One region of the Lentzea sp. HUAS12 genome, then DNA from elsewhere that is predicted to be linked to it. Evidence: riboswitches for the same ligand, from Rfam matches in the RefSeq annotation. Region 1 holds a riboswitch; each other region holds the start of a gene.
What was found. A riboswitch is a leader RNA that binds a small molecule or an ion and turns the genes downstream of it on or off. The one in region 1 is predicted to bind cobalamin.
Positions count from the first base shown of each region.

Region 2: another riboswitch for cobalamin. It lies ahead of cobN (cobaltochelatase subunit CobN); the one in region 1 lies ahead of ND450_RS18105 (ribonucleoside-diphosphate reductase subunit alpha).
Region 3: another riboswitch for cobalamin. It lies ahead of ND450_RS17170 (CbtB-domain containing protein); the one in region 1 lies ahead of ND450_RS18105 (ribonucleoside-diphosphate reductase subunit alpha).
Region 4: another riboswitch for cobalamin. It lies ahead of ND450_RS40590 (putative cobaltochelatase); the one in region 1 lies ahead of ND450_RS18105 (ribonucleoside-diphosphate reductase subunit alpha).

Region 1 covers NZ_CP099738.1:4,112,645-4,120,035, reverse strand. The annotation lists gene ND450_RS18110 (ribonucleotide-diphosphate reductase subunit beta) at 1-148, opposite strand, end outside; gene ND450_RS18105 (ribonucleoside-diphosphate reductase subunit alpha) at 202-2,556, opposite strand; cobalamin riboswitch at 2,662-2,874, opposite strand; gene ND450_RS18100 (LysE/ArgO family amino acid transporter) at 3,072-3,620, opposite strand; gene ND450_RS18095 (LysR family transcriptional regulator ArgP) at 3,720-4,577, shown strand; gene ND450_RS18090 (SDR family NAD(P)-dependent oxidoreductase) at 4,595-5,335, shown strand; gene ND450_RS18085 (DUF998 domain-containing protein) at 5,394-6,101, shown strand; gene ND450_RS18080 (YbjN domain-containing protein) at 6,026-6,436, shown strand; gene ND450_RS18075 (TIGR03086 family metal-binding protein) at 6,436-6,855, shown strand; gene ND450_RS46070 (hypothetical protein) at 6,859-6,996, shown strand; gene ND450_RS18070 (hypothetical protein) at 7,085-7,351, shown strand; gene ND450_RS18065 (class I SAM-dependent methyltransferase) at 7,344-7,391, opposite strand, start outside.
Region 2 covers NZ_CP099738.1:9,360,523-9,367,913, forward strand. The annotation lists gene ND450_RS44145 (precorrin-2 C(20)-methyltransferase) at 1-48, opposite strand, end outside; gene ND450_RS44150 (precorrin-8X methylmutase) at 48-668, opposite strand; gene ND450_RS44155 (hypothetical protein) at 665-1,660, opposite strand; cobalamin riboswitch at 1,669-1,802, shown strand; gene cobN (cobaltochelatase subunit CobN) at 1,837-5,403, shown strand; gene ND450_RS44165 (EF-hand domain-containing protein) at 5,456-5,971, opposite strand; gene ND450_RS44170 (AAA family ATPase) at 6,190-7,391, opposite strand, start outside.
Region 3 covers NZ_CP099738.1:3,922,668-3,930,058, reverse strand. The annotation lists gene ND450_RS17190 (hypothetical protein) at 1-81, opposite strand, end outside; gene ND450_RS17185 (PAC2 family protein) at 221-1,120, opposite strand; gene ND450_RS17180 (HAD family phosphatase) at 1,334-1,990, shown strand; gene ND450_RS17175 (CbtA family protein) at 1,987-2,736, opposite strand; gene ND450_RS17170 (CbtB-domain containing protein) at 2,759-2,947, opposite strand; cobalamin riboswitch at 3,001-3,133, opposite strand; gene ND450_RS17165 ((2Fe-2S)-binding protein) at 3,204-3,854, opposite strand; gene ND450_RS17160 (phosphoribosyl-ATP diphosphatase) at 3,963-4,226, shown strand; gene hisG (ATP phosphoribosyltransferase) at 4,243-5,103, shown strand; gene ND450_RS17150 (antibiotic biosynthesis monooxygenase) at 5,100-5,411, shown strand; gene ND450_RS17145 (phosphoribosyltransferase) at 5,345-5,986, opposite strand; gene ND450_RS17140 (thioesterase family protein) at 6,049-6,822, opposite strand; gene ND450_RS17135 (PD-(D/E)XK nuclease family protein) at 6,819-7,391, opposite strand, start outside.
Region 4 covers NZ_CP099738.1:8,642,386-8,649,776, forward strand. The annotation lists gene ND450_RS40560 (GNAT family N-acetyltransferase) at 1-54, shown strand, start outside; gene ND450_RS40565 (8-amino-7-oxononanoate synthase) at 8-1,201, opposite strand; gene ND450_RS40570 (cytochrome P450) at 1,245-2,306, shown strand; gene ND450_RS40575 (hypothetical protein) at 2,290-2,793, opposite strand; gene ND450_RS40580 (hypothetical protein) at 2,803-3,042, shown strand; gene ND450_RS40585 (low specificity L-threonine aldolase) at 3,050-4,012, shown strand; cobalamin riboswitch at 4,041-4,172, shown strand; gene ND450_RS40590 (putative cobaltochelatase) at 4,207-6,111, shown strand; gene cobO (cob(I)yrinic acid a,c-diamide adenosyltransferase) at 6,122-6,736, shown strand; gene ND450_RS40600 (cobyrinate a,c-diamide synthase) at 6,730-7,391, shown strand, end outside.

The DNA of each region.
Region 1 (7,391 bases):
CGTCCTTCGACTTCCACAGGCCGATGTCGGCCTGCATGGACACCTCGGTCGGCATCCACGCGTTGTTGCAGCCCGCCAGGTACTTCTCCCACGCCCAGTGGTACTTGAGCGGCAGCAGCTGGTTGACGTCGGCGCGGCAGTTGATCATCGCCTTGTCGTCGACGGAGACGCGGGCGGCGCCCGCCTCGATCAGGTTCTCGGTCACTGGCAGGCCTCGCAGTCGGGGTCGGTGATGGAGCAGTTGGGGTCCACTGCCACGGGAGAGACGGCGTTGAGCTTGCCGTCGGTGCCCTGCAACGTGGACTTCTCCACGTGCGTGGCGCTCTGCGTGCGCAGGTAGTACGTGGTCTTCAGCCCGCGCACCCACGCCAGCTGGTACAGCTCGTCGAGCTTGCGGCCGCTCGGCGCGGCCAGGTACAGGTTCAGCGACTGCGCCTGGTCGATCCACTTCTGACGACGCGAGCCCGCCTCGATCAGCCACGAGCTGTCGACCTCGAACGCCGTGGCGTACAACGCCTTCAGGTACGGCGGCACCCGGTCGATCGCGCCGAGGCCGCCGTCGTGCAGCTTGAGGTCCGAGATCATCTGCTCGTCCCACAGCCCGCGCTGCTTGAGAGCCCGCACCAGGTCCGGGTTGATCACGGTGAAGTCGCCGGACATGTTCGACTTCACGTACAGGTTGCGGTAGAGCGGCTCGATCGACTGGTTCACGCCGGTGATGTTCGCGATGGTCGCGGTCGGCGCGATCGCCATGACGTTCGAGTTCCGCATGCCCCTGCGGGCCTTCTCGCGCACCGGAGCCCAGTCCATCGTGGACTCGCGGTTCTGCTCCAGCTCACCCTCGCCGCGCGTGGCGGCCAGGATCTCGACCGAGTCGATCGGCAGGATCCCCCTGCTCCACAACGATCCCTCGAACGACCGGTACGCGCCGCGCTCCTGGGCGAGATCGGCGGACGCGTCGATGGCGTAGTAGCTGATCTCCTCCATGCTGCGGTCGGCGAACTCGACGGCCTCCTTCGACGCCATCGGCGTGCCGAGCGTGAACAGCGCGTCCTGGAAGCCCATCAGTCCCAGGCCGACCGGCCGGTGCTTCAGGTTGGAGTTCTTCGCTTCCGGGATCGTGTAGTAGTTCACGTCGATCACGTTGTCGAGCATCCGCACCGCCGTGCGCACGGTCTTCTCGAGCCGCGCGTGGTCGATGCCTTGGGCCGTCACGTGCTGCGCGAGGTTGACGCTGCCGAGGTTGCACACCGCGACCTCGTCGATCGTCGTGTTCAGGGTGATCTCGGTGCACAGGTTCGACGAGTGCACCACACCGTTGTGCTGCTGCGGCGACCGCAGGTTGCACGGGTCCTTGAACGTGATCCACGGGTGGCCGGTCTCGAACAGCATCGTGAGCATGCGCCGCCACAGGTCCACGGCCGGCAGCCGGCGGAAGACCTTGATCTCGCCGTTGTCGGCCTTGGCCTCGTAGGCGCGGTACTTCTCGGCGAACTCGTCACCGAACGCGTCGTGCAGGTCCGGCACCTCGTCCGGGGAGAACAGCGTCCACCGGCCGTTCGCGCGGACGCGGCGCAGGAACTCGTCCGGCACCCAGTTCGCGGTGTTCATGTCGTGGGTGCGGCGGCGTTCGTCGCCGGTGTTCTTGCGCAGGTCGAGGAACTCCTCGACGTCGATGTGCCAGGTCTCGAGGTACGCGCAGACCGCGCCCTTGCGACGCCCGCCCTGGTTGACGGCGACCGCGGTGTCGTTGGCGACCTTGAGGAACGGCACGACGCCCTGCGACTTGCCGTTGGTCCCCTTGATGTGCGCGCCGATCCCGCGCACCGGCGTCCAGTCGTTCCCCAGCCCACCGGCGAACTTCGACAGCAGCGCGTTGTTGCTGATGCCGTGGAAGATCGCGGCCAGGTCGTCGTCGACGGTGGTGAGGAAGCACGACGACAGCTGCGGGCGCGTGGTCCCGGAGTTGAACAGCGTCGGGGTCGAGCACATGAAGTCGAACGACGACAGCAGCTCGTAGAACTCGATGGCGCGGGCGTCGCGGTCGTCCTCCTCCAGGGCGAGGCCCATGGCGACGCGCATGAAGAACGCCTGGGGGAGCTCGTAACGGCGGCCGTCGTGGTGCAGGAAGTAGCGGTCGTACAGGGTCTGCATGCCCAGGAACTGGAAGTCCAGGTCTCGCGAGGCCCGCAGGGCGGCACCGAGACGAACCAGGTCGAAGCCGGCCAGGCGCGGGTCGAGCTGGCCGAACCCGATGCCGTCGCGGACGAACGACTCGAAGTACGCGGGGTAGCGCTCGGTCATCTCCGCGTGCGACAGCGGGACCCCGCAGGCCTCGGCGCGCAGCTTGTCCAGCAGCAGGCGGGCGCTGACGTAGGAGTAGTCCGGGTCGAGTTCGACCATCGTGCGGGCGGCCATGATCGGCGCGAGTGCCAGCTCGGTGTCGGTGATGCCGTGGTAGAGGTTCCGCTTGGTCTCGGCCAGGACCGCCTCGGCCGACGCGTTGGGCAGGTCGGCGCAGGCTTCGTTGATGACCACTGAAAGGCGGTCGGGCACGCTCTCTCCTCGCGAGCAGGCCCGGGGAAAAGCGCATGCGCACGCCAGTGGACACCACTGGTGCACACAGCCGCCCTCCCTCGGGGCACCGTGTCGTGCGCGCAGGCTTGCGCGCACACCAGTGGCAGGTCTTCGGACTCGTGGGCGCACCGCTGACGCCTACCGGCCGTCGCTTCCCAGGTCGTGCGACCCAGTGCTTCGTTGACGGCTTTCGTTCCCACTCACCGCTGCGGGGCAGTCCCGGGTTCTCACCGGGTTCCCTCTTGCCTCACCGGCCCGGTTGAGCCGAGTCGGTGAACCACCAGCGCGGCAGATACTACATGTGGTGGTGGGGTCTGGATCACCACCCAACATGCGCGTGTCGTGGGTTAGGGTCATCAACGTGGGTGATCTTCGGCCGCGGGTCGTCATCGGTGCTCTGGTCAGCGCGGGGCTCGCTTCGACGTCCCTTTTCGTCGGGCCGGCGGCGCCCGCGGCGAGTGCCGGACTGGCCGTCGCGGCGGTGCTGGTGATGATCACGACCCGGCGATCAGGGCCACCCCGAGAGTGATCATCACGGCGGCGATGAGGCCGTCGAGGACGCGCCACGCGCGGGGCTTCGCGAACAGCGGGCCGAGCAGGCGGGCGCCGAAGCCGAGCGCGACGAACCAGGTGATGCTCGCGGTCACCGCGCCGGCGCCGAAGAGCCACCGGCCGGCCGCGATCGAGCCGAGCAGGAGCAGCGTGTCGAGGTAGACGTGCGGGTTGAGCCACGTCAGCGCCAGCGCGGTCAGCACGGGCCGGCTGCTGGTCCCGGTACCGGCGTCCAGCGCCGACGGGTGCAACGCCCTGCGCGCGGCCAGGAACCCGTAGCCCAGCAGGAAAAGACCGCCGACGACCGCGGCCACGGTGATCGCCGCGGGGAACCTCTCCACCACGGCACCGAACCCGGCGATACCCACCGCGACGAGGATCGCGTCGGAGAGGGCGCAGACCGCGACGACCCGGACCACGGCCTCACGGCGAATCCCCTGGCGCAGAACGAAAGCGTTCTGCGCGCCGATCGCGACGATCAGGGTCGTCATGGTGCCGAAGCCGAGCAGCAGGTCAGTCACAGTCCTCACGGTATTGACGCCGTCTTGATGAGACCAGCTAAAGATTCTTACGTATCATTAGCGTTCGTGATGGACCTGGATCTGGTGCGCACGCTGCTCGCGGTCGTCGACGCGGGCACGTTCGACGCGGCTGCCGCCGCGCTGCACGTCACTCCTTCCGCTGTCTCGCAACGCATCAAGGCGCTGGAGCAACGCACCGGGCGGGTTCTGCTCGTCCGCGCCCGCCCGGTGCGGCTGACGCCGTCCGGCGAGGTGCTGGTCCGCTACGGTCGGCAACTGCTCGCCCTCGACCAGGACCTGGACGCGGCGCTGGGACAGGACGCGGTCGTGCGGGTGCCGATCGCCGTGAACGCCGACTCGCTCGCCACGTGGTTCCTGCCCGCCCTGCAACGGGTTCCGCCGGACCTCAGGATCTCGTTCGACCTGCACCGCGAGGACCAGGACCACACGACGGCGTTGCTGCGCCAGGGACTGGTGATGGCGGCGGTCACGTCGTCCCGCGAACCGGTGGCGGGCTGCTCGGTCACCAAGCTCGGCGAGATCCGTTACGCGGCAATGGCTTCGAGGGAGTTCATCGACCGGCACGAGGACGGCCCGCTGAAGTCGTGGCTGCCGCACGCGCCGGTCGTCGTGTTCGACCGCAACGACGACCTGCAGGACCGGTTCGCGCGCACGCTGACCCGCGGCCGGGGCGCGTCCGAGCACCGCCACTACGTGCCGTCGTCCGAGGTCTACGTGCGGGCGATCGTGGCGGGACTCGGCTGGGGGATGGTGCCGCCGCAGCAACTCCAGGAGGGGCTGGTCGACCTGGCACCGGGCCGGACCATCTCCGTGCCGCTGTACTGGCAGCAGTGGAAGCTCGACTCGCCGGCGCTGACCGCGGTGGCCGGGGCGGTGGCGGCGGAGGCGCGCGAGGCACTGCGGTAGCGGTTAGCCTGCCCCGCATGACCGGCGAACCGATGAACCTCGACGGGAAGATCGCAGTCATCTACGGCGCGGGCACGATCGGCGGTGCCATCGCGAAGGCGTTCCGCGACGCGGGCGCCGAGGTGCACCTGGCCGCGCGCACCGAGGCGTCGCTCAAGGCCAAGGCCGAGCAACTCGGCGTCAGGTACGCCGTGGTCGACGCGCTGGACGAGCGGAGCGTGGACGAGCACGCCGCCGGGTTCGAGCGGATCGACATCTCCGTGAACGTCATCTCCGACAACGACGTGCAGGGCACGCCGCTGCACGAGATGAGCGTCGACGACTACCTGAGCCCGGTCGTCACGAACGTGCGCTCGAAGTTCCTCACCGCCCGCGCCGCCGCCCGGCACATGATCCGGCAGGGGGACGGCGTGATCCTGTTCTTCGGCGGCACGAGCGACGGTCAGGTGCACCGGCGCTGGAACCTCGGCGGCCTGGTGACGGCGTTCGACTCGGTCGAGGCGATGCGCCGCCAGCTCGCGGCGGAGCTCGGCCCGCACGGCGTCCGGACGGTGACCCTGCAGACCGGTGGCGTCCCCGAGTCGATCCCGGGCGAGTTCCGCGACCAGGTCGAACCCGACATCGTCGGCCAGACGGCGCTGGGCAGGGCCGCGACGCTCGACGACGTGGGCAGGGCCGCGGTGTTCGCGGCCTCGGACTGGGGCCGCACGGTCACGGGAGCGCAGGTCAACATCACGTGCGGCGCGATCCTGAGCTGAACCTGTCGGGTTGCTGAACCCAGGAACCCGGCGCGCCGGCCGGGGCGTTGTCCGTTATGTGCTGATACCTCGACTCGCCGCCACCGGCGGATCCCTCGCCGTCGTCGTGACGGTCGCCATGGTCGGCCTGCTCGACCTGACCGTGGGGCCGCTGCGCCGCACGATCAGCGAGTACGCGCTGGGCGACTACCGCCCGGTGTTCGACGTGGCCGTGGTGCTGCTGGCGGTCGGCTCGCTCGCGATCCTCGGCGTGCTGGTCCACAAGGGCGTGGCGAAGTGGCGGTCCACCGGCGCGATCGCGCTGGTCCTCTGGTCGGTCGGCCTGTTCCTCGTGGTGGCGTTCCCCAAGACCAACTGGGCGATGGGCACCAACGAGGTCAGCGGCAGCATCCACCGGTTCGGCAGCATGGTCGCGTTCGTCAGCCTGCCGATCGCGATCATCGCGCTCGCCCGGCCGTGGGTGAGGGACCACGTGTGGGGGCGACACGCCAGGTGGACGATGGCATCCGGTTTGTTGAGCGTTGTCGCATTCATGCCGCTGCTCTACGCCATTGCGCTGAGCGCCGTCTCGGACGTGCGGTGGTGGCGCGTGTTCCCGTTGGGGTACATCGAGAGGATCTTGCTCGTCGCCGAGGTCGGCGCCGTGCTCGTCGTCGGGCTGTGGGCCATCGCGGCCAGTAGGGTTGCGCCATGGCGAGTTGGGGAGACCTCGCGGATTACGTCCGCGCCGAGTACGACGTCATCCACGACGAGGACGAGGAGCTGAGGATCCTCTTCACCTTCGGGGACGTGGAGGAGGACGAGGACGACCGCACGCAGGTCGTGATCATCGTCCGGGAAGTGCTCGACAAGGTGCACGAGTGGGTGCAGATCGCCTCCCCGTGCGGCCTGGCGTCGCAGGTGAACCTGCACGACGTCCTGGCGGAGGTCGGCAACTCCACCGTCGCCTGCGGTCTCGCGATCATGGGGGAGCACGTGGTGGTCCGGCACTCGCTGCCGTTGAAGGACCTCGACATCCACGAGTTCACCGACCCGCTGCAGCTGCTCGCCGGCACCGCGGACACGCTGGAGGAGCAGTTCTGGGGAGGCGACGGCTACTGATGTTCGACCTGACCCCCGCCGCCGGCCGGCTGGCCGACGTGGTGCGCGCCGTGGGCGACGACGACCTGGACGCGCCGACCCCGTGCCCGGACTACACGGTCGGCGACCTGCTCGACCACGTCCACGGCCTGGCGGTCGCGTTCACGATGGCGGCGCGCAAGACCCCGCTGGAGGGCACGGCGTCCGGCGACGCGTCCCGGCTGCCGGACGACTTCCGCGAGTCGATCCCGGCGAGGCTGGACGAGCTCGCGCGGGCCTGGCGCGCTCACGAGGCGTGGGAGGGGATGACCCGCGCGGGCGGCGTCGACCTGCCGGGGGAGGTCGCGGCGGCCGTGGCGCTGGACGAGATCGTCCTGCACGGCTGGGACCTCGCGAAGGCGACCGGGCAGCCGTTCGAGGTCGAGGAAGGCCTGCTCTAGGTCGTGCACGGCTTCGTGTCGTCGATCGGGCCGGACGACCGCGACGGCTCGCTCTTCGGCGCGGCGGTCGAGGTCGGCTCGAACGCTCCGCTGTTCGACCGTGTCCTGGGACTCAGTGGGCGGAATCCCCGGTGGGCCTAGGTTAGGCTCCCCTAATGTGAGAGCGATTACGGTGCAGGTTCGGGCAGGGCTGGGTGTGGGACGCCTCGCCGCCGCCATGGAGTCCCTGGTGGAACTGCATCCCGAGCTGTGTCGTTCCGGCTTCGCGCACCACGAGGTGAGTGATCCCGTCGCCGCCACCCCCGCTGCCCTCGCGGAGGCGGAGGCGGGACTCGACCTGCAGGCCGGTGTGCTGATGCACGTCGTGTGGCTCGACGCCGGGCCTGAGCACTCCGGCCGGATGGTGCTGGTGCTGCACGACATCGTGGCCGACCGCCTGCCGCGCGTCCTGCCGTGGCTCGTGCAGGCGTGGAAGCAGCCCGCGCTGGTCAGCTGACCTTCCGCGCCACGAACACGTTCTCGAGTCCTGGCCGGTC
Region 2 (7,391 bases), 4.4 Mb from region 1:
TTCCGGGTCGCCGGGACCCACGCCGACGCCGTAGAGCTTGCCCGTCATCACTCTTCCTCGCTCGCGATCGCGTTGATGGCCGCCGCCGTCATGGCACTGCCGCCGCGCCGGCCGCGCACCACGAGGTGCTCCAGATCCGTTGCGGCCAAAGCTTCCTTGGACTCCGCCGCCCCGATGAACCCGACCGGGATGCCCAGAACCGCCGCCGGCTTCGGGGCTCCCGCGGCGATCAGGTCGAGGAGGTGGAACAGCGCGGTGGGGGCGTTGCCGATCGCGATCACCGCGCCGTCAAAGCGGTCCGCGAGCAGTTCGAGGGCGGCGGCGCTGCGCGTGTTGCCGATCTCCTGCGCTCGTAAGGGTGTGCGCGGATCCTGGAGGTAGCAAAGGACTTCGTTGTCCTTCGGCAGCCGGCGGCGGGTCACGCCGGACGCGACCATGTTGGCGTCGCACAGGATCGGCGCGCCGTCGTGCAACGCCTCCCTGGCGTCACGCACGACGTTCGCGGAGAACGCGACGTCGTCGGGCAGGTCGGTCATACCGCACGCGTGGATCATGCGGACGACGACCTTCGCGACGTCTGCCGGGAACCTGGTGAGGTCCGACTCCGCGCGAATGGTGGCGAAGGACTGGCGGTAGATCTCCGCCCCGTCCTTGATGTACTGCGTCACCTGATCTCCTCGTAGCCGTCGCCGGTCGCGACGAACTCGATCACATCACCGGCGGGACGACCGCAGCGGCGGGCACAGCCCGACCAGTGAACGGGCCGGTCGTGCGGGGTTCCGAGCCACGCGCGGGCGTCGGCCCGCACGTCGGAGAGCGACTTCGCGCAGCCGGGGCGGCCGGTGCAGGCGCTCACACCGTGCCAGGGGGAGCCGGGGTCCGTGATCAGGCCGGAGGTGTCGGTGCCGGCGGGCACGACCAGGCCGCGCCACGGCGTCAGGCGGAGGGCGACGCCCGGAAGCTGGTGCGCGTCGAGGCGGCCTAGTGGAACGCCCGGGGTCAACGGTGAAGGTGCGACAGGAGTCACAGCAGGGGTGATGCGCGGGGCGTCCGTCGTGCCGAAGTGAGCGGTGATCTTTCGCACACCGTCGTCCACTTCGGACAGGCGCCAGGCCGGGCCGCGCAGCCGCTGGAACAGGCGGGCGGCGGTGAGGACGGCGTCGGCGGGGTCGGTGACGCGCACACCGGTGTCACGACCGGCGAGCAGCAGGGCGAACGTGCCCTCCGGGGCGCTGACCAGGCCGAAGTCGCCGCCCAGCCCGCTCACCGACTCCCCTGCCGTGAGCAGGAAACGGCCTGGCAGGTCCGCCAGTTCCGGGTCCGCGCACAACGCCGCGTCGATCTCGTCGACCAGCCCCTGGTTGTCCTCCAGCGGCGCCGCGATGATGTTGCGCATCCGCTCGTGCGTGGCCGACGGCAGCAGGCCCGCCGCGGCCAGTCGCGCACCCAGCTCCACGCCGTCCCGCAGGCCCCTGATCTGGAGGTTCGCCCGCGAGGTCAGTTCCACTGAACCGTTTCCGAGCTCCAGTGCGGCCACCCGCACGACGTCCCACTGAGCAGCGGAAAGCGTGCCGCCGGGCACCCGGATGCGCGCCAGCCCGCCGTCGGCCGCGGCGTGCAGCTCGACGGCGCCGGGGCAGGCATCCGGGTGACTACGCATAGGTCGGACTGTAACCCGCCGGTTAGGGTGAGCCCGAACGACGAAGCGCAGGAGGAAGCCGGTGTGAATCCGGCGCGGTCCCGCCACTGTGACCAGCACACCGCTGGGAGTCAGGAACTCTGCTTCGCCAGTCACCCGCAACCTGGGGCGAGGACCCCACGAGGGATGGAGCCTGCGTGATCCTGCTGCTGTCGACCTCCGACACCGACCTGCTGTCGGCGCGTGCGAGCGGTGCCGAGTACCGGCTCGGCAACCCGTCGCGCACCACCGTCGACGACCTCCCCGCGCTGGTGGACGGCGTCGACCTGGTCCTCGTGCGCATCCTCGGCGGCCGCCGGATGTGGGAGGAAGGGCTCGACTGGCTCCTCGCGAGCGGGCTGCCGGTGGTCGTGCTCGGGGGCGAGATGCAGCCCGACGCGGCGCTCATGGAGCTGTCGACGGTCGCCGGTGGCGTGTGCGCCGAGGCGCACCTCTACCTCGCGCACGGCGGCCCGGCGAACCTCACCGAGCTGCACAAGTTCCTCTCCGACACCGTGCTGCTGACCGGCCACGGCTTCGCGGCACCGGCCGCCACGCCCACGTGGGGGGTGCTGGAGCGGGAGAGCACGCCGGAGACCGGTCCCACGGTCGCCGTGCTCTACTACCGCGCGCACCACGTCGCCGGGAACACCGCGTTCATCCACGCCCTGTGCGACGCGATCGAGGCCAAGGGCGGCAAGCCGCTGCCGGTCTACTGCTCCTCGCTGCGCACCGCCGAACCCGAGCTGCTCGACACCCTCCGGCAGGCCGACGCGCTGGTCGTCACGGTGCTCGCCGCCGGGGGCACGAACCCCGCCAAGGCGTCCGCCGGTGGTGACGACGACGCGTGGGACGTCGGGGCGCTGGCCGCGCTCGACGTACCGATCCTGCAGGGGTTGTGCCTCACGTCGAGCCGCGACACGTGGGATTCCAACGACGACGGACTGTCTCCTTTGGACACCGCGACCCAGGTCGCGATCCCGGAGTTCGACGGCCGGATCATCACGGTCCCGTTCTCGTTCAAGGAGATCGACGAAGACGGTCTCACCGTCTACGTCGCCGACCCCGAACGGGCGCTGCGCGTCGCGGGCATCGCCGTGCGGCACGGCCGGTTGCGCCACATCCCGGTCGCCGAGCGCAAGGTCGTCGTGATGCTGTCGGCGTACCCGACGAAGCACTCGCGCATCGGCAACGCGGTCGGGCTCGACACGCCCGCGTCGACCGTGCGGCTGCTCAAGGCCATGAAGGAGCACGGGTACGACATCGGCGACGAGCTGCCGGGCGTCGACGAGCTCGACGGCGACAAGCTGATCCACGCGCTGATCGCCGCCGGTGGCCAGGACGCCGACTGGCTCACGCAGGAGCAGTTCGAGAGCAACCCGATCCGCATCGCCGCGGCCGACTACCGCGAGTTCCACGAGACGCTGCCGGAGGACTTCCGCGAGTCGATGCGCGAGCACTGGGGCGAGGCGCCCGGCTCGTTGTTCGTCGACTTCTCCAAGTCCGAGGACGGCGAGATCGTGCTGGCCGCGCTGCGGTCCGGCAACGTCGCGGTGATCGTCCAGCCGCCGCGCGGGTTCGGCGAGAACCCGATCGCGATCTACCACGACCCGGACCTGCCGCCGTCGCACCACTACCTCGCCGCCTACCGGTGGATCGAGTCGAACTTCGGCGCGGACGCGGTGGTGCACGTCGGCAAGCACGGCAACCTGGAGTGGTTGCCGGGCAAGACCGTCGGCATGTCGGCGTCCTGTGGCACGGACGCGGCGCTCGGCGACCTGCCGCTGATCTACCCGTTCCTCGTCAACGACCCCGGTGAGGGCACGCAGGCCAAGCGCCGTGCGCACGCCACGCTGGTCGACCACCTCGTGCCGCCGATGGCCCGCGCCGACAGCTACGGCGACATCGCGCGCCTGGAGCAGCTGCTCGACGAGTACGGGAACATCTCCGCGATGGACCCGGCGAAGGTGCCGGCGATCCGCGCGCAGATCTGGACGCTGATCAAGGCCGCGAAGCTCGACCACGACCTGGGGCTCGACGACCGGCCGCACGACGCGGAGTTCGACGAGTTCATCCTGCACGTCGACGGCTGGCTGTGCGAGGTCAAGGACGTCCAGATCCGCGACGGCCTGCACGTCCTCGGCGAGGCGCCCACCGGTTCCGTTCGCGTGAACCTCGTGCTCGCGATGTTGCAGGCGCGGCAGATGTGGGGCGGTCAGGTCGCCGCGCTGCCAGGTCTGCGTGAGGCACTCGGGCTCACGAGCACCGCACGGGAAGACGTGGACGCGATCGAGGAAGAGGCCCGCGCGCTCGTCCAGGCGATGGAGGACGCGGGCTGGGACCGTTCCGCCGCAGCGGGTCTGCACCCCTCGGCGGACGTGCAGAAGATCCTGGAGTTCGCGGCCGTCGAGGTCGTCCCGAGGCTCGCGCGCACCACGGACGAGATGACGAACGTCCTGCACGCGCTGGACGGCGGCTACATCCCGGCCGGCCCGTCGGGTTCTCCGTTGCGCGGCCTGGTGAACGTGCTGCCGACCGGCCGCAACTTCTACTCGGTCGACCCGAAGGCCATCCCGTCGCGGCTCGCGTGGGAGACCGGCCAGGCGATGGCCGACTCGCTGCTGGAGCGCTACCGGTCCGAGAACGACGGCGAATGGCCGCCCTCGGTCGGCCTGTCGGTCTGGGGCACGTCCGCGATGCGCACCGCCGGCGACGACATCGCCGAGGTCTTCGCACTGCTCGGCGTCCGGCCCGTGTGGGACGACCAGTCCCGCCGCGTCACCGGGCTGGAAGTCGTGTCCCCGGAGGAGCTGCAGCGCCCGCGCATCGACGTCACGGTCCGCATCTCCGGCTTCTTCCGCGACGCCTTCCCGCACGTCGTGTCCATGTTGGACGACGCCGTGCAGCTGGTGGCCGCGCTCGACGAGCCCGCGGAGCAGAACTTCGTGCGCGCACACATGCTGCGGGATCTGGAAGAACACGGCGACCAGCGCCGGGCGACGTTGCGCGTCTTCGGGTCCAAGCCGGGCGCGTACGGCGCGGGCGTGCTGCCGCTGATCGACAGCCGCAACTGGCGCGACTCCTCCGACATCGCCGAGGTGTACGCGGTGTGGGGCGGCTACGCCTACGGCCGCGGTGTCGACGGTGTCGAGGCACGCGCGGACATGGAGTCGGCGTACCGGCGGATCGCGGTGGCGGCCAAGAACATCGACACCCGCGAGCACGACATCGCCGACTCCGACGACTACTTCCAGTACCACGGCGGCATGGTCACGATGGTGAAGGCGTTGACGGGCAAGGCGCCCGCCGCGTACGTCGGGGACAGCACGCGCCCGGAGGCCGTGCGCACCCGCACCCTGACCGAGGAGACGTCGCGGATCTTCCGCGCCCGCGTGGTGAACCCGCGCTGGATCGGCGCGATGCGCAACCACGGCTACAAGGGCGCGTTCGAGCTGCAGGCGACGGTCGAGTACCTGTTCGGCTACGACGCCACGACCGGTGTCGTCGCGGACTGGATGTACGAGAAGCTGACCGAGAGCTACGTGCTCGACCCGGAGACGCGGAAGTTCCTGCAGACGTCGAACCCGTGGGCGCTGCACGGCATCGCGGAGCGGCTGCTCGAAGCGGCCGAGCGCAAGATGTGGGAGCACCCGGAGGAGTCCACTCTGGACGCGCTGCGGTCGGCCTACCTGGAGACCGAGGGCGAGCTGGAGGACGGCGCCTGACCGAGTCCGGCGACGGGTCGAGGCGGGCGTCGTGCCTCGACCCTCCCGGAGCTCAGGCGGTCCGGACCGGTCCGAACACGTAGGAACCGGCGGCGTCCGGGTCGTCACCGGCCCAGAACTCGGCCCACAGCGTCGTGAACTCGTTGCGCGACAACCTGCCGTCGCCGTCGAGGTCGAGGACGGTGAAGTCGGTGCGGCCCTCGCGGCCGAGCCAGGCCTCGATCATCACCCGGTACTCGTCCTCGGAGACGTAGTCGTCCCCGTCGGAGTCCACGGCGCCGAACATCGCGTCGGCCGTCCCGAGCACCGGCTCGATGTTGCCGGGCAACACGTCCACGACGTTCAGCACGTCGTCCAGCGTCACCCTCTCGGCTCCGCCCGCGGCCAGCCGCAGGGTGTTCCACCAGCCCAGCATCACGGTGGACAGCAGCTCCTCGTCGCTGCCGCGCAGCGACGCCCACCGCTCGGCGAGCAGGCGGAAGTCCTCCTCCGTCAGATATCCGTCGCCGGTGACGTCCATCGCGCCGAACACCAGGTCCACCTTGCTGCGCTGAAATTCGCTCGCCATGGGCAGGACGATAGGCCGGACGACCTAATCGGATAATCGGCCGAACGGGTCCCAACTAGTGCCGTTGGTATGAAACCTCGCTAGCCATTTCGCGTTCAGACGGACGCATCGTGGTGCCGCCCCCACGTCCTCGTACTGGTTGTACGGGGGCGTGGGGGCGGTGCCGCGAGGCGTCCTGCTGAGCGTGAAATTGCCTGCCAGGGGTCATACCAACGGCACTAGTCCACGAACAGAGCATCCGCCAGGTGCAAACGGCCGCCTACGCCGAGCTTCCGGTAGATGCTGGACAGCACGCCCTCCACGTCGGAGGCGGGCATGAGCAGCGTCGACGCGATCTCGTCATCCGAACGGCCGCGTGCCGCCAGTTCCGCCACCTGGTGCTCCACCGGGGTGAGCGCGGTCGGGCCCGTCTGCCGCATCCGCCGAGGTCCGGCGCTCGTCGCCACCAGTTCGGAGTAGGCACGCGCGGCCATCGCCGACGACCCGCACTTCTGCGCGAGGTCCACCGCGTCGCGCAGGCACGTGCGGGCGAAGGCCTTGTCGTCCTGGCGGCGTGCCACCACGCCGAGGTCGACCAACGCGCGCGCCAGTTCCAGGCGGGCGGGGGAGCCGCGCAGCACGCGCACGGCCTCCTCCAGCACCGTTCGCCCGGCCGCGCCCGCCGTCACGCGGCCCTCCGCGCGCAGCGCCATGCCCAACGCCCTCGGCGCGCCCCAGACGCGGGCCAGTTCGACCTCCTCCCTGGCGATCGCGCGGGCCCGTTCGCCGTCGCCCAGTGCCGCGTACGCCACGGCCGCGCCCGAACGCCACGCGAGCGGTGCCGGGTTGCGGTACGGCCACGCGGCGCAGTGCCGGCCGGCGGCCAGGAACGCTTCCAGGGCCTCGTGGTCGTCGCCCCGCGCGGTCAGCAGCCGTCCGCGCACGGTCAGCACGCCGCCGAACGACCAGGTGCGCCGCGCCTCGTCCGTCGAGGCCTCGGCGATCACCTCGGCGGCCTCGTCCAGGCGTCCCTCCTCCAGCAGGATGTCGCCGAGCAGCGTCGCGTGCCACGTCGAGACCGCGTGCCAGCGGCGGTCCTGCCTCAGGTGGTCGGCGGCCACGGCCAGGTCGGCGTGCGCGGAGGTGAGATCTCCCTTGCGGCGCTGGACGTTCGCGCGCATCACGTTCGTCAGCGCCCGCAACGCCGGGGCCTGCGCGCGGTCCACCTCGTCGAGCACGGCGAGCGCCTCGTCCAGGTTGTCGGCCAGGTTCAGGACCATCGCGGACGTCAGCGACGACAGGACGTCCGACGTGGACACCCGCGCCACGGCCTCCGTGCAGCTGATGTCGCCCACCATCACGTGGTGCAGCACCCCGGCGGGCGTGTCGAGCGAGACCGACGACGGCACGGCCTCGTGCCACGCGAGCCCGTGCACGGCGA
Region 3 (7,391 bases), 190 kb from region 1:
GGAGATGGGAGCTGCACTGGCGGGAGACACGGCCAACAGCACGCCGCCGCCCGCAGCGAGACCGACAGCGATCTTGCGCACGAGAGACACGGTGGTTCCTGTCTGGAGATGGATCTTGCTACCCATTCCTCGGCGCCGGGAAACCTCGGCTCGATCACTCGGAAGCGTGAAAAAGCCGTCCCGGCCCAAATGACCGGAACGGCTTCTGACCTGCGTCGAGCTAGCGAGGACCGGCGGACGGCCAGCCCGGCCCACGACCGCGGCGGCGCAGGTAGCGCTCGAACTCCGCGGCGATGTCGTCGCCGGACGCCTCGGTGATCTGCATGGCCGCGTCCCCGCGCTCCTCGAGGGCCCGGACGTAGTTGCGCACGTCCTCGTCCTCGTCGGCCATCTCGGAGACCGTGCGCTCCCACTCCTCGGCCTGCTCCGGCAGCGCGCCGAGCGGCACCTCGATGTCGAGGACCTCCTCCACGCGGTGCAGCAGGGCCAGCGTGGCCTTGGGGGAGGGCGGCTGCGACACGTAGTGCGGGACGGCGGCCCAGAACGAGATCGCCGGGATGCCCGCCTGCACGCACGCGTCCTGGAACACGCCGACGATGCCGGTCGGGCCCTCGTACTTCGAGTGCTCCAGGCCGAACCTCTCGGCGGCGTCCGGGTCGTAGGCCGTGCCGGTGACCGGGACCGGGCGGGTGTGGGGCGTGTCCATCAGCAGCGCGCCCAGCGTCACGACGGTCGTCACCCCGAGGGCGTCGATGTGGCCCAGCAGTTCGGCGGCGAACTTGCGCCACCGCATGTTCGGCTCGATGCCGTGCACGAGGATCACGTCCACGTCCGAACCGGGAGGCCGGCACACCGACAGCCGCGTCGTCGGCCAGTCGACCCTGCGCGTGACGCCGTCGACCATGCGGACGGTCGGGCGCGTCACCTGGAAGTCGTAGTAGTCGTCCGGGTCGATCTCGGCGAGCGGGGTGGCGTCCCAGGTGAGTTGGAGGTGCTCGATCGCGGTGCTCGCGGCGTCGCCCGCGTCGTTCCAGCCTTCGAAGGCGCAGACCATGATCGGACTCGTGAGCGGAACGCGCGGGTTCGAGGGGGTCGGGGATTCCTGGGACGGATCGTTCACGGCGCCAGACTACGGCCTCCCCCGGTCAACTCATCGTAGGCTTGGCCCATGCGTGATCACGAAGCGCCGACCTCGCGGAAAGCGCTGGTGAGCGGCGTTGTCGCAGCCGTCCGGCGCGACCACGTATCGTGAGTGGGGCCCTCGGGCGGCACCGTCGCCGCCGGAACACCACCGACGCCTTCGTGGCGCACCACCCGGAGGCGGAGTACTTCGATGTCTGACTTGCAGGCCGTGCTGTGGGACATGGACGGCACGCTGCTCGACTCCGAGAAGCTGTGGGACATCCCGCTCTACGAGTACGCGGAGAAGCTCGGCGGCGTGCTGACCGTCGAGACCCGCGAGCGCATGGTCGGCAGCAACGTGCCCACCACGATGCGCCTGCTGTTCGGTGACGTCGGCATCGAGCCCACCGAGGCCGACATGGCCGACGGAGCCGCGTGGATCCTGCGCCGCACCGAGGAGGTCTTCCGCGCCGGCCTGCCGTGGCGTCCGGGTGCCCAGGAGGCGTTGCGCGCGGTGCGTTCCTCCGGCGTGCCGATGGCGTTGGTGACGTCCACCGAGCGCGGGCTGACCGAGGTCGCGCTGGACACGATCGGCCGGGACCTGTTCGACGTCACCGTGTGCGGCGACGAGGTGGACGGGCTGAACAAGCCGCTGCCCGAGCCTTACCTGAAGGCGGCGCGGCTGCTGGGCGTGGACGCCTCGCGGTGTGTCGCGGTCGAGGACTCGCCGACCGGTGTCGCGGCCGCGGTGGCCGCCGGGTGCACCGTGCTCGTCGTGCCCTGCGACGTCGAGGTGCCGGTGGGGGAGCGGCGGATCTTCCGCGACTCCCTCACCGGCGTCGACCTCGACGTGCTGCGCGCGCTCTAAAGCGCGGCGGCGGGCGTCTTCGCCTTGCGCGTGGCCGGGTCCACCAGCAGGCCGAACACCACGCCGATGCCGACGTAGAGCGTGGCCAGCTGGGCGAGCGAGCTGAGGCGGAACTGCCACAGCACGGTCACCGGCATGTCCGCCGGGATCGTGTCCGGCGGTGCGGGGAACGCCAGCAGCACCACCGCCGTGGCCGCGGCCACGGCGAGCAGCACGGCCGTGGCGCGCACCGGCTGCGACTGCGCGCGCAGCTGTTCGGCGAGCAGGCTCGCACCCCACACGATCACCAGGCCCGCGACCACCACGCCCAGGTACAGCGCGGTGCGGTGGTTCACCGTCTCCGGGTCGCCCACCGCGGGCGGGTTGGCCGGGTACTTCAGCCACGGCAGCAGCGCCACGGCACCGAACACCGCGGCACCGAACGTGGCGCTGCGGGTGAACGGCGTGCTGCCGGAGAACCAGCGCTTCGACAGCGCGTAGGCCGTGGCGAACACCAGGCCGACCGCGATGCCGACGATCACCACGCCGAGCATGCCGCCGACGACCTGGGCGCCGCGGCTGACCAGCTCGTCCTCGCCGCCGTGGGTGTGGCCGGCCTCTTCACCGGCGGGTGCGCGAGCTTCCTCGACCGCGAGCGCCGCTCGGATCGGGATCTCGGTCACCAGGAGCTGCACCAGCGCGGACGCGACACCGGCGATGCCGCCGGCCGCGATCCCGCACAGTGCGATGGACTTGTACGTCGTCATCTGCTTGATCAGCGGTGCCGGATCAGTGGCAGGGGACGCCGAGGGCGTGGCGGCCGTCGTGGAAGAACTCGTGCAGCAACTCGGATCCCGCGCCGAGCGCGAGGCCGTTCTCCTGCAGGACCAGGTAGGTGACGATCAGGCCGAGCAGTGAGACGGCGAAGGCCCATTTGGGCACGCGGACGGCGGACAGGCTTGCTGCGGGGCTCGTCATGACGGGCTCCTCCATACCTCGTGGAAGGTCAACTCTCCTTGCGGCGCCGCAGCCGGTCTCCTGACTCCCGGATCAACGCTGCCCCCGCGTCTTCCCAGTCCCGGCGGGGACCAGTGACGTGCTCGGCGGGGATCGCTTCCCGGTCACAGTGGCGAGGACCGCGCCGGATTTCCACCGGCTTCCCGTCACTGCGGCGCGTGCACCGTAAGTTGATCGGCCCGTTAAGCACAACCGGCCATAAGAGTTGTTGCGTTCCTCACTTCACGAGTGGGCAGTCGCCGCACTTCCCACCTGCGGCGACGCGGTAGTACAGGCAACAGCTCCTGCGCCGGAAACCGAGCTCGCCGGGAAAGCTCAGAAATTCCCCCGCCTGTTCGAACGGCGGCGCGCTCATGAGCAGTTCGCCCCGTTCTTCCGCTTCTTCCGCCGTGAGCATGCGTGCGCGCACAACCATTTTCAGTGCCCCCGCGATGTTGGACATCGCGTTGCCCCACAACAATCCGGTCGCCACCGGGGCGACCGCCTGGACGGCTTCCACCACGGGCGCGAGCGCCTCGGCGGCCGGCGGGCCCAGCCGCGGCTCGTCGATCCGGACGCTCAGGCCGTTCGCGGGATCGTGTCGCCACCACAGGTTCTCGGGGCGGACGTCGACGGGCAGGTTCGCGGCCGTCAGCGGGCTGAGCAGCCGTGCCGTGTAGCTCAGGAAGAACAGGCTCGCCGCGACACGGGGTTCGTCGGTTCTGTACCGGATCGCGATGGCGTCGATCGTGGTCTTGAGCGCCGGGCCCTCCAGCAGTGCCGTTCCCGGCAGCCAGGACTCGTTCGGACGGCCCACGTCGAGCGCGAAGAACGGGTTGATTCCGCGCACCCGGCGCAGCGCGTGCAGGACCTCCGCGAATTCGGACACGGGAATTCACGCTACCGGGTGTCCATGCAGGACAGATCACGTCCACCGCCTGGGACAGATGAGACCGCGGTGTGGACGGGGGTCGCCGGGATGGGAGGATGTGGAGCCGTGAAGACCTTCGATTCCCTGTTCGCTGAACTGACCGAACGAGCCGCCACCAAGCCGGAAGGTTCCGGCACCGTCGCCGCGCTCGAGGCCGGGGTCCATGCGCAGGGCAAGAAGGTCCTGGAGGAGGCGGGCGAGGTCTGGATCGCCGCCGAGTACGAGTCCGACGAGAAGCTCTCCGAAGAGATCTCGCAGCTGCTCTACCGCCTCCAGGTGCTCATGCTGGGCCGTGGGCTCACCCTCGAAGACGTGTACAAGTACCTCTGACGGAAAAGACCTCCACATGCTGCGCGTAGCAGTCCCGAACAAGGGCGCGCTCGCCGAACGCGCCTCCGCCATGCTCACCGAGGCCGGTTACCGGCAGCGGCACGAGCCCCGCGACCTCACCGTGCTCGACAACAACAACGAGGTCGAGTTCTTCTTCCTGCGCCCCAAGGACATCGCGATCTACGTGGCGTCCGGTGACCTGGACCTCGGCATCACCGGCCGCGACCTGGCCGCCGACTCGGGCGCCGACGACAACGGCTCCTCCGTCGAGGAGCTGCTGGCACTGGGCTTCGGCTCGTCGACCTTCCGCTACGCGGGCCCCCGCGGCACCGACTGGAAGGTCGAGGACCTGGAGGGCAAGCGCCTCGCCACGGCGTACCCCAAGCTCGTCGGCCGCGACCTCAAGGCCCGCGGCATCACCGCGAAGGTGATCCGCCTCGACGGCGCCGTCGAGATCTCGATCCAGCTGGGCGTGGCCGACCTGATCGCCGACGTGGTGGGCTCCGGCCGCACCCTGCGCCAGCACGACCTGGTGCCGTTCGGCGAGCCGATCTGCGAGTCGGAGGCGGTCCTCATCCACCGCAACGGCTCGGAGCTCACGGCGGCCAAGAAGCAGCTCACCGCCCGTCTGCAGGGTGTCGTGTTCGCGCAGCAGTACCTGATGCTCGACTACGACTGCCCGCGCTCGATCCTCGACGAGGCCATCGCCCTCACCCCGGGCCTGGAGTCGCCGACGGTCGCGCCGCTCGCCAACGCCGACTGGGCGGCCGTGCGGGCGATGGTGTCGCGCAAGGAGGCGAACAAGGTGATGGACGAGCTGGCCGCCATCGGCGCCAAGGCCGTGCTGGCCTCGGACATCCGGTTCTGCCGCCTGTGATCACGGAGCACGCCCTGCTCGACGTCCTGCCGGGCTCCGAGCAGGACTTCGAGTGGGCGTTCGGCGAGGCGCGGGAGCTGATCTCCGCCTCGCCGGGCTTCCGCGGCCTGGAACTGCTGCGGTGCCTGGAAACGCCCTCGCGCTACCTGCTGCTCGTGCGCTGGGACTCGGTCGAGGCGCACGAGGTCGGATTCCGGCAGGGGCCGTCCTACGAGCGGTGGTCGTCGTTGCTGCACCGCTTCTACTCGCCGTTCCCGGTGGTCTCCCACTTCGAGAGCGCGCTGAGCACCTCGTCGTCCGTGGTCTGATCGAAGCTCTCGTACCAGCGGCTCACGGACTGGAAGTGCTTCGGCGTCAGGACGGCGATCACCGGGGTGCTGAACGTCCTGAGCGACTCCCGGGCGGCCACGGGCACGGCCAGCGTGACGCTCTTCGGTGCGCGCTGGGCGATCCAGAGCAGTGCCGCTCGGGCGGTGACGCCGGTCGCCAGGCCGTCGTCCACGAGGATGACGTCGCGGTTCTCGACGGTGAGCGGCTTGGCGCCGCGGTAGAGGAGCGTGCGCCGCTGTGCCTCTTTGCGCTCTTCGTCGCAGGTGCGGCCCAGTTGTTCCTCGGTGAGGTTCAGCGCTCGGAGTGCCCTCGGGTCGTAGATCGGCTCGCTGTCGGCCGTCACCGCTCCCACGCCGTACTCGGGGTGCCCTGGCGCGCCGATCTTGCGCGCGACGACGACGTCGAGTTCGGCTTCGAGGCGGCTCGCCACCTCCCGCGCGACCGGGACACCGCCTCGGGGCAGGCCCAGGACCAGCGGGTCGTGCCAGGGGAGACCGGCGAGTCGCGCTGCCAGGGCGCGGCCCGCTTCCTGCCGGTTCGCGAACCTCTTCACAGTCCCGTTGACGCTACGCGCCTGCCGTCGGGGGAGGCGAGCGGCAGGACGAGTGGTGCTCGTCAGCGCTCGCGCACGAACAACGCCTGCGCCGTCGTGCCCACCGGCCCCTCCGCGTCGTGCACGACGCTGGTCGCGACCCCGACCCCGTCCGGCCCGATGGTCGTCCGCGCGTCCATGCCCACCCACTCGCCGACGGGCCGGCGGTGCAGGTGGACCGTCAGGTCCGTGTTGATGGCGTACCACTTGCGGATGTCCACACGGGACGAGACGCCGCTGGCCGAGTCGACGACGGAGAAGAGGCGTTCCTCCGGCGTGGGCTCGGAACCCTCGACGACGGCCACCTTCGGGCGGGCCCAGACCTGGGCGTCGCCCGGCGTGAAGATGCCGCCCGACAGGGAGAGCCACTCGACGGCGGCCAGGTAGCCGCCGCCCCAGTGGTCCGGTATCTCCATGGGGACAGCCGTGTCCGGCGGTGCCATCGCCGGGACCTCGCCGCCTGCCACCGCCGTGGTGTCCGCACCGACGATGCGCCACGCACGGGCCGTCAGGACCGCACGGCCCTCGTGGGCGAGCGTTGCCGCCAGCAACTCGACGGAACGGCCGGACCGTTCGACCGACGTGGACACCGTCAGGTCGGCCACCGGGACCGGGCCGAGGACCTCGAACGTGACGCGGGCCAGTGCCGACGACGGGTTGCCCAGACCCAGCAGGGCACGCACCAGCAGCGCGGAGGGCGGGCCCAGGTGCTGGCTGTCCGGGCCCCACGGGCCGACGGTGTGCTCGGTGGAGCGGAACGCGTCGCCGCCCAGAGGCAGGTAGAAGGCCGGCATCAGTCGCGGTCCTGGAGGGTCTCGGTGTCGTCGGGCTCGGGCCAGCCGGGGTAGGGCGGCGGCGTGCCGTCGAACGCGGGGCAGAAGGCCTTGTGGTCGCAGTAGTCGCACAGGCGGCTGGGGTTCGGGCGGAAGTCGCCGGTCGGGGCCGCGCGCATGATGGCCTGCCAGATCGCGTCGAGCGTGCGCTCGAAGCGGGCCAGCTCGCCCTCGTCCGGCGTGTAGGCGAGGGCCTGGCGGTCGGCCAGGTACATCAGGCGCAGCTGGCGGGGGACGACGCCGCGCAGCTTCCACAGCACCAGCGCGTAGAACTTCATCTGGAACAACGCCTTCGCCTCGCCGATCTCGCGGGGGGCGGCGCCGGTCTTGTAGTCGACCACGCGGATCTCACCCGTCGGGGCGACGTCCACGCGGTCGATGTAACCGCGCAGCAGCACGCCGGAGGGCAGCTCGGACTCGACGAGCAGCTCGCGCGACTCCGGCTCCAGGCGCCGCGGGTCCTCCAGGCCGAAGTAGCCGTCGAGCAGCTTCGTGGCGGACCTCAGCCACTCCGCCTCCTCCTCGCTGCCCTC
Region 4 (7,391 bases), 4.5 Mb from region 1:
GACGAGTTCATCGAGGACGGGATCCCACACCTGCGGATGCGGCGCTCTCCCTGATCACGCGCACCGCGCGCTCGATGTCGGCCTCGGTCAGATCGGCGCGCGCGGTGAGCCGCAGCCTGCTGATCCCGTCCGGTACCGACGGCGGCCGGAAGCAGCCGACGACCACACCGCTCGTGCGGCAGGCCTCGGCCCACCGGAACGCTTCCTCGGGACCCGGTGCCCGCACGCTCACGACGGCCGCGGTCGGCGTGCTGACCTGGAACCCGGCCTCCTTGAGGCGGTTGCTCAGGTCGTGCGCCACGGTCAGCGCCCGCTCGGGGCGGTCCGGCTCCTCGCGCAGGATCCTGATGGCCGCGAGGGCCGCCGCCGCGCTGCTCGGCGCGAGGCCCGTGTCGAAGATGAACGGCCGCGCGGTGTCGATCAGGTGCTTGATCACCCGGCTCGGGCCGAGGACGGCACCGCCCATGGCGCCCAGCGACTTGCTCAGCGTCAGCGTGGTGATCACGTCCGGCTGCTTGATGAGACCGGCCTCGGCCACCGCGCCGCGGCCGCCCGGCCCGACGACGCCGAGTCCGTGCGCGTCGTCGACCACCAGCGCGGAGCCGTTCGCCCGGCAGACCTCGTGCAGCTCGTTGAGCGGGGCTATGTCACCGTCCACGCTGAACACCGAGTCCGTGACGACGATCGCGCGCCGCTTGCCCCGCGTCTCCAGCGCGTGCTTCACCTTGCTCACGTCGCAGTGGTCCGCGACGACGACGTCGGCCTTCGACAGGCGCGTGCCGTCGATCAGCGACGCGTGGATGTGCTGGTCCGCGACGATCGCCGTGCCGGGACCCGTCAGCGCCGTGACCGCGCCCAGGTTCGCCATGTACCCGCTGCTGAACACCAGCGCCGACTGCGAGCCGCAGAAGTTCGCGAGCTCGAACTCCAGCTCGGCGTGCAGCTCCGTCGAGCCCGTGACCAGGCGCGATCCCGTGGATCCCGCGCCCCACTTCAGCGTGGCGGCGGCCGCGGCGCCCGCGACCCGCTTGTCCTTGGCGAGGCCCAGGTAGTCGTTGCTCGCGAGGTCGAGGTCCGTCGAGTCCGCCGTGCGCGGTCGCACGCGCCTGGTCAGACCGGCCTTGGCCCGCGCTTCAGAACGGACGTCGATCCAGTCGAACGTCGACTCACCGCCGCTGGAACTCGCCTCAGTTGTGCTCACGGTCACCGACCGAGTCTCCCATCCGCCCGCTAGCGTGCCGCTCGTGGACCTGTTCACCTTCACGCGCGCCGAACTCACCTCGCCGGTGCAGGTCGTCGGCGGTCGGTGGGTGGTCTCGGACCACGACGACGTGCGCGCCGTGCTGGCCGATCCGGTCACCTACCTGCCCGACAACGCGCTGACCGCCGTCACACCCGTCGCGCCCCCGGCGCTGCGGGCCCTGGTCCGCGCCCGGTTCTCACTGCCGCCGACGCTCGCGAACAACGGGTCGTCGTCGCACGCCGGCCTGCGGCGCCTGGTGGCGTCGTTCTTCACGCCGGCCCGAGTCTCCGCTGCGGAGCCTCGCATCCGCGCGCTCGTCGCGGAACGCCTGGGTGGCACGGATCTCGTGCGGGACCTGGCCTGGGACCTGCCGGCGATCGTGCTGATGGAGCTCCTCGGGCTGGAGAACGTCGACATCCCGACGCTGAAGCGGTGGAGCGCAGGCTCGCTCGAGTTATTCTGGGGCGACGTCACCCGCGAACGGCAGATGGAGCTGGTCGACGACGTCGGTGACTTCCACCAGTGGCTGGTCAAGCGCTACCACGCGCGCGACGGCGAGCTGTTCTGCGCGCTGGCCGACGCCGGTGTGTCCGCGGAGGACTCCGCCGGCCTCTGCTACTTCCTGCTGATCGCGGGCCAGGAGACGACGACGCAGCTGCTGTCCACGGCGTTGCGGCGCGCGTTGCAGGACCGCGCGTTGTGGGCCCGGCTGCCGGAGCCCGGCGTGGCCGAGTCGTTCGTCGAGGACGTGCTGCGGACCGAGACGCCCGTGGTGACGTGGCGGCGGCTGACCGCGCGTGAGGTCGTGCTCTCCGGTGTGCGCGTTCCTGCCGGTGCGGAGCTCGTGTTGTTGTTGAGCGGCAAGGAAACCGATCCGCGGCACCTGGCCTTCGGGTACGGCCGGCACTTCTGCCTCGGCGCCGGGCTGGCGCGGCTGGAGGCCGCCGTGACGGTGCGGACGGTGGCCACGCACGAGCCGTCGTTGCACCTGACGGGCCCTGATCCGGAATGGCTCCAGCTGCTGTCGTTCCGCGCGCCCCGGTCCGTCACGGTCGCGCGATGAGCTTGCCGCGCGTGGTGCGGGCTTCGAGCGCCCGGCGCGCCTCGGCGATCTCGTCGAACCGGTGGACGTCGCCCAGCACGGGTTCGAGGCCCGGCTCCAGCACCTCCTGAGGGGTCGTTCCACGGGGAAGGCCCATGACCGCGACGCCGTTGCGGAAGATGTCGCTCGCCGTGACGTCCAACGGCTCGCCACTGGTGTACCCGAACACGACCATCCTGCCGACACCGCCGGTCGCCGCCTCGACCAGCACCCGGTCACCGGGCGGGATCCGCGCCGCCTTGGCTGCCGCGACCGCCGTGGTGCCCTGCAGGAGCAGGGCGAGGGCCTGGTGGTCGCTCACGCCGTCGGGCACGTCGATCGGGTCCTCGAGGACGGCCTTCGTGGCGTAGGCAGTCGCGCGGCACGCCCATGAGAGTTCGTTGGAACGCGCCGACAACCGGGTGGCGATCCAGGCCGCCGCCACCCGGTTGATCAGCTCCCGCGGCATCCAGGTGTGATGTCCAGGGAGGACGTGGCCCTGGAGGGCGGTGTGGGCAAGGGCACGGTGTTCCGCCGCTTCGGGGACCGGGGGGAGTTCGCGAGCACGCTGTTCGACCACGTGCTGGCGTCGTTGCCGCTGGTCATCGCCGTCCTCCGGGGCGAGCACATCGAGTTCCTGCTGGCCCAGGGCATGACGGCGGACGAGATCCGCGCGGGGGTCATTTCGCTCGCGGAGACGCTCGCGGCTGAGGTTTGATGCGGGGGTGTTGAACCGTCAGCTGTCCGGAGTCCGCAAGAAGACGTTGCTGGAGGCGCTCGGCCCCGTGCCGGACGTCGACCCCGACCGCTACGGCGACGGCGGCCCGGTGGGCACGCTGGAGACGCGGGTCGCGCACCTGCTCGGCACCGAGGCGGCGTTGTTCGTGCCGACCGGCACCATGGCGCAGCAGATCGCCCTGAAGTGCTGGGCCGACCGCACGCACAACCCGATCGTCGCGATGCACCCGCAGGCACACCCCCTGCACCACGAGGACGACGCGCTGACCGTGCTGTCCGGCCTGCGCCCGATCAAGGTGCGCACCTCGGACATCGGATCGTGCCCCGAACCGTACGGGACGCTGCTGCTGGAGGTGCCCGACCGCGAGGCCGGGTTCGTGCTGCCGTCCTGGGACGAGCTCGTGTCGTGGGTGGACCTCGCGCGGGAACGGGACGCGGTCGTGCACCTCGACGGCGCGCGGCTGTGGGAGAGCACGTACGGCCTCGGCAAGCCGCTGCCCGAGATCGCGGGCCTGTTCGACTCGGTCTACGTGTCGTTCTACAAGTCGCTGGAGGGCATCTCCGGCGCGGCCCTGGCCGGCACCCAGGACTTCGTCGACCAGGCACGGGTGTGGCGGCACCGCTACGGCGGCATGCTGTTCCAGCAGTGGCCGGCGGCGCTGTCCGCGCTGCACGGCCTCGACACCGTGCTGCCCAGGCTCGGCACGTACGTCGAGCACGCCAAGGTCGTGGCCGCCGCCATGGACCTGCCCGAACCGCACACCCACCAGTTCGCGCTGCACCTGCCGGGCGACCCGGCGCGGCTCAAGGAGCTGAGCGGGGAGTTCCTCGGCGGGTTCTGGCAGGACGGGCAGCTCGCCAAGACCGAGGTGACCGTGGCCGGGCCCGCGCTGGAGTGGACGGCGGACGAGGTGCGCGCGGCGTGGGCCGAGTTCCGGGGGCTGATCTAGCGACGTCGCTCACCTGGCTGTTGGACCCGGTGGTCGGAAATGCGACGATGCCGGGGCTGTGAGGGGAGTGCGAGGAAGCCGGTGTGACTCCGGCGCCGTCCCGCGACTGTGACCGGCCCGTGCCGGGAGTCAGGAACTCGTCCCCCTCTTCCACCTGGCCGCGGGCGTGGACACCCGAGGAAGGACTTCGCTGCATGTACCCCTTTTCGGCTGTCGTCGGACACGACGACCTCCGGCTCGCCCTGCTGTTGAACGCGGTGCACCCCGGCATCGGCGGTGTGCTCGTCCGCGGCGAGAAGGGGACCGCGAAGTCGACCATCGTGCGCGCCCTCGCCGCGCTGCTGCCCGAGCTCGAGGTCTCCCAGCACTGCCGTTTCGGCTGCGTGCCGGGCACGACCGACTGCCCCGACGCGCCGCACGAGGGTGTCGAACGGCGGCCCGCCCGGCTCGTGGAGCTGCCCGTCGGCGCCACCGAGGACCGGCTCGTCGGGTCGCTCGACCTGGAGAAGGCGCTGACCGAGGGCAGGCGGGCGTTCCAGCCCGGGTTGCTCGCCTCGGCGCACCGGGGCGTGCTCTACGTCGACGAGGTCAACCTGCTGCACGACCACCTGGTCGACCTGCTGCTCGACGCCGCCGCGATGGGACGAGCGCACGTCGAGCGCGAGGGCGTCTCGGTGTCGCACCCGTCGCAGTTCCTGCTGGTCGGCACCATGAACCCGGAGGAGGGCGAGCTGCGGCCGCAGCTGCTCGACCGGTTCGGGCTGACCGTGGCGGTGAAGGCGGCGCGGGACGTGGCCGTGCGCACCGAGGTCATCCGCCGCCGGCTCGCCTACGAGGCGGACCCCGTGGCGTTCGCCGCCCGGTGGGCCGACGAGGACGCGCACCTCAAGCAGCAGATCACCGACGCGCGCGCCCGGCTCGCCGGAGTGTCCCTCCCGGACGGTGAGCTGCGCCGGATCGCCGCCGTCTGCGCGGCTTTCGAGGTCGACGGCATGCGCGCGGACCTCGTCGTCGCCCGCGCCGCCACCGCCAACGCCGCCTGGCGCGGAGCCGCCGAGGTCGAGGAGGTCGATGTCGAGACGGCCGTCCGGCTCGCCCTGCCGCACCGGCGCCGCCGCGACCCGTTCGACGAGCCCGGCATCGAGGAGCAGCAGCTCGAGGACGCGATGAAGCAGGCCGCCGAGCACGCCTCCGAACCCGACGAGGGCCCCGACGACGACGGTCCCGGTGGCGGCGAGCTGCCCGAACCGCAGGACGGCCCGAGGGGCGGCGGCAACGCGCCCCAGGACCGTCCTGCGCCGGAACCCGCACCCGCGTTCAAGGCGCGGCTGCTGGAGGTGCCCGGAGTCGGCGAAGGCGCGCCGGGCAAGCGTTCCCGCGCCCGTGCGCGCACCGGACGGGTGGTTCGTTCATCCACAGTGGACGGCAGCGGGCTGCACCTCGTCGACACGCTCACGAACGCCGCACCGCACCAGGCCGCGCGCGGCCGCAGCGGCCCCGGCCTGCTGCTCACCGCCGCCGACCTGCGCAAGGCCGTGCGGGAGGGCAAGGAGTCGAACCTCGTCCTGTTCGTCGTCGACGCCTCCGGCTCGATGGCCGCGCAGAAGCGGATGTCGGCCGTCAGCGGCGCCGTGATCTCGTTGCTGCGCGACGCCTACCAGCGCCGGGACAAGGTCGGCGTGGTGACGTTCCGCGGCCAGAGCGCCGAGGTCGCCCTGCCTCCCACGACTTCGGTCGACGCGGCGGCCACGCGGTTGAAGAAGATGCGCACCGGCGGCCGCACGCCGTTGGCGGACGGTCTGCTGAAGGCCCACCGCGTCCTGGAGATCGAGCGGTTGCGCGACCCGCGCAAGCGGCCGTTGGTGGTGCTGCTGACCGACGGGCGCGCCACGTCGTCTGGCCTGGGCGGCGACCCGACCAAGGACGCGCTGAAGGCCGCGGGCCTGCTGGAGCAGACCGCCGTCGTGGTCGTCGACTGCGAACAGGGCCACGTCCGCCTCGGTCTCGCGCAGAAGGTCGCCGAGGCGTTGCAGGGCACCTGCGTCCGGCTCGACCAGCTGTCCGCCGACCACCTCGCCGGCGTCGTCCGGGCTGCGTAAGGAGACCGCGATGCCCCAAGGACAACCAACCGAGGTCCCGAAGGACGGCCTGACCACCCGCCAGCGCCGCAACCGTCCGTTGCTGATGCTGCACACCGGCGAGATGAAGGGGAAGTCGACGTCGGCGTTCGGCCTGGCGCTGCGCGGCTGGAACCAGGGCTGGGACATCGGCGTGTTCCAGTTCGTGAAGTCCGCCAAGTGGAAGGTCGGCGAGGAGTCGGCGTTCAAGGCGCTCGGCCGCCTGCACGACGAGACCGGCGAGGGCGGCGCCGTCGAGTGGCACAAGATGGGCGAGGGCTGGTCCTGGACCCGCAAGCAGGGCACCGAGGACGACCACGCCTCGGCCGCGCGCGAGGGCTGGGCGGAGATCGCCCGCCGCATCGGCTCCGAACGCCACGGCCTCTACGTGCTGGACGAGTTCACGTACCCGCTGCACTGGGGCTGGATCGACGTGGACGAGGTGGTCGACGTGCTGGCGAACCGGCCCGGCCACCAGCACGTCGTGATCACCGGGCGGTACGCGCCGCAGAAGTTGGTCGACGCGGCCGACCTCGTGGTGGAGATGACCAAGGTCAAGCACCCGATGGACGCCGGGCAGAAGGGCCAGCGGGGGATCGAGTGGTGAACAGGCTGGTCGTCGCCGCCCCCGCCTCGGGCAGCGGCAAGACCACCGTCGCCACCGGCCTCATGGCGGCGCTGCGCCGCGCGGGCTCGCGGGTCGCGCCGTTCAAGGTCGGCCCCGACTACATCGACCCCGGCTACCACTCGCTCGCCACGGACCGCCCCGGCCGCAACCTCGACCCGGTCATGGTCGGCGAGCAGCGGATCCCGGGGCTGTTCGCGCACGGTTCCAAGGGCTGCGACATCGCCGTGGTCGAGGGCGTGATGGGGCTGTTCGACGGCCGCGTCGACACCGCGGGCATCGGGTCGACCGCGCACGTCGCCAAGCTGATCAACGCACCCGTGCTGTTCGTCGTGGACGCACGCGGGCAGAGCCGGTCGCTCGCCGCTCTGCTGCACGGCTTCCGCGGCTACGACCCCACGGTCCGGCTCGGCGGCGTGATCCTCAACCAGGTCGGGTCGGAACGGCACGAGCAGGTGCTGCGGTCGGCGTGCGACGAGGTCGGGCTCGACGTGCTCGGCGTGTTGCCGCGCGACCCGCAGTTCTCCCTGCCCTCACGGCACCTGGGGCTCGTGACGGCGGCCGAGCACGGGCCGGAGGCGGTGGCCGCGGTCGACGCGATCGCCGCCGCGGTGGCCGAGCACGTCGACCTCGACGC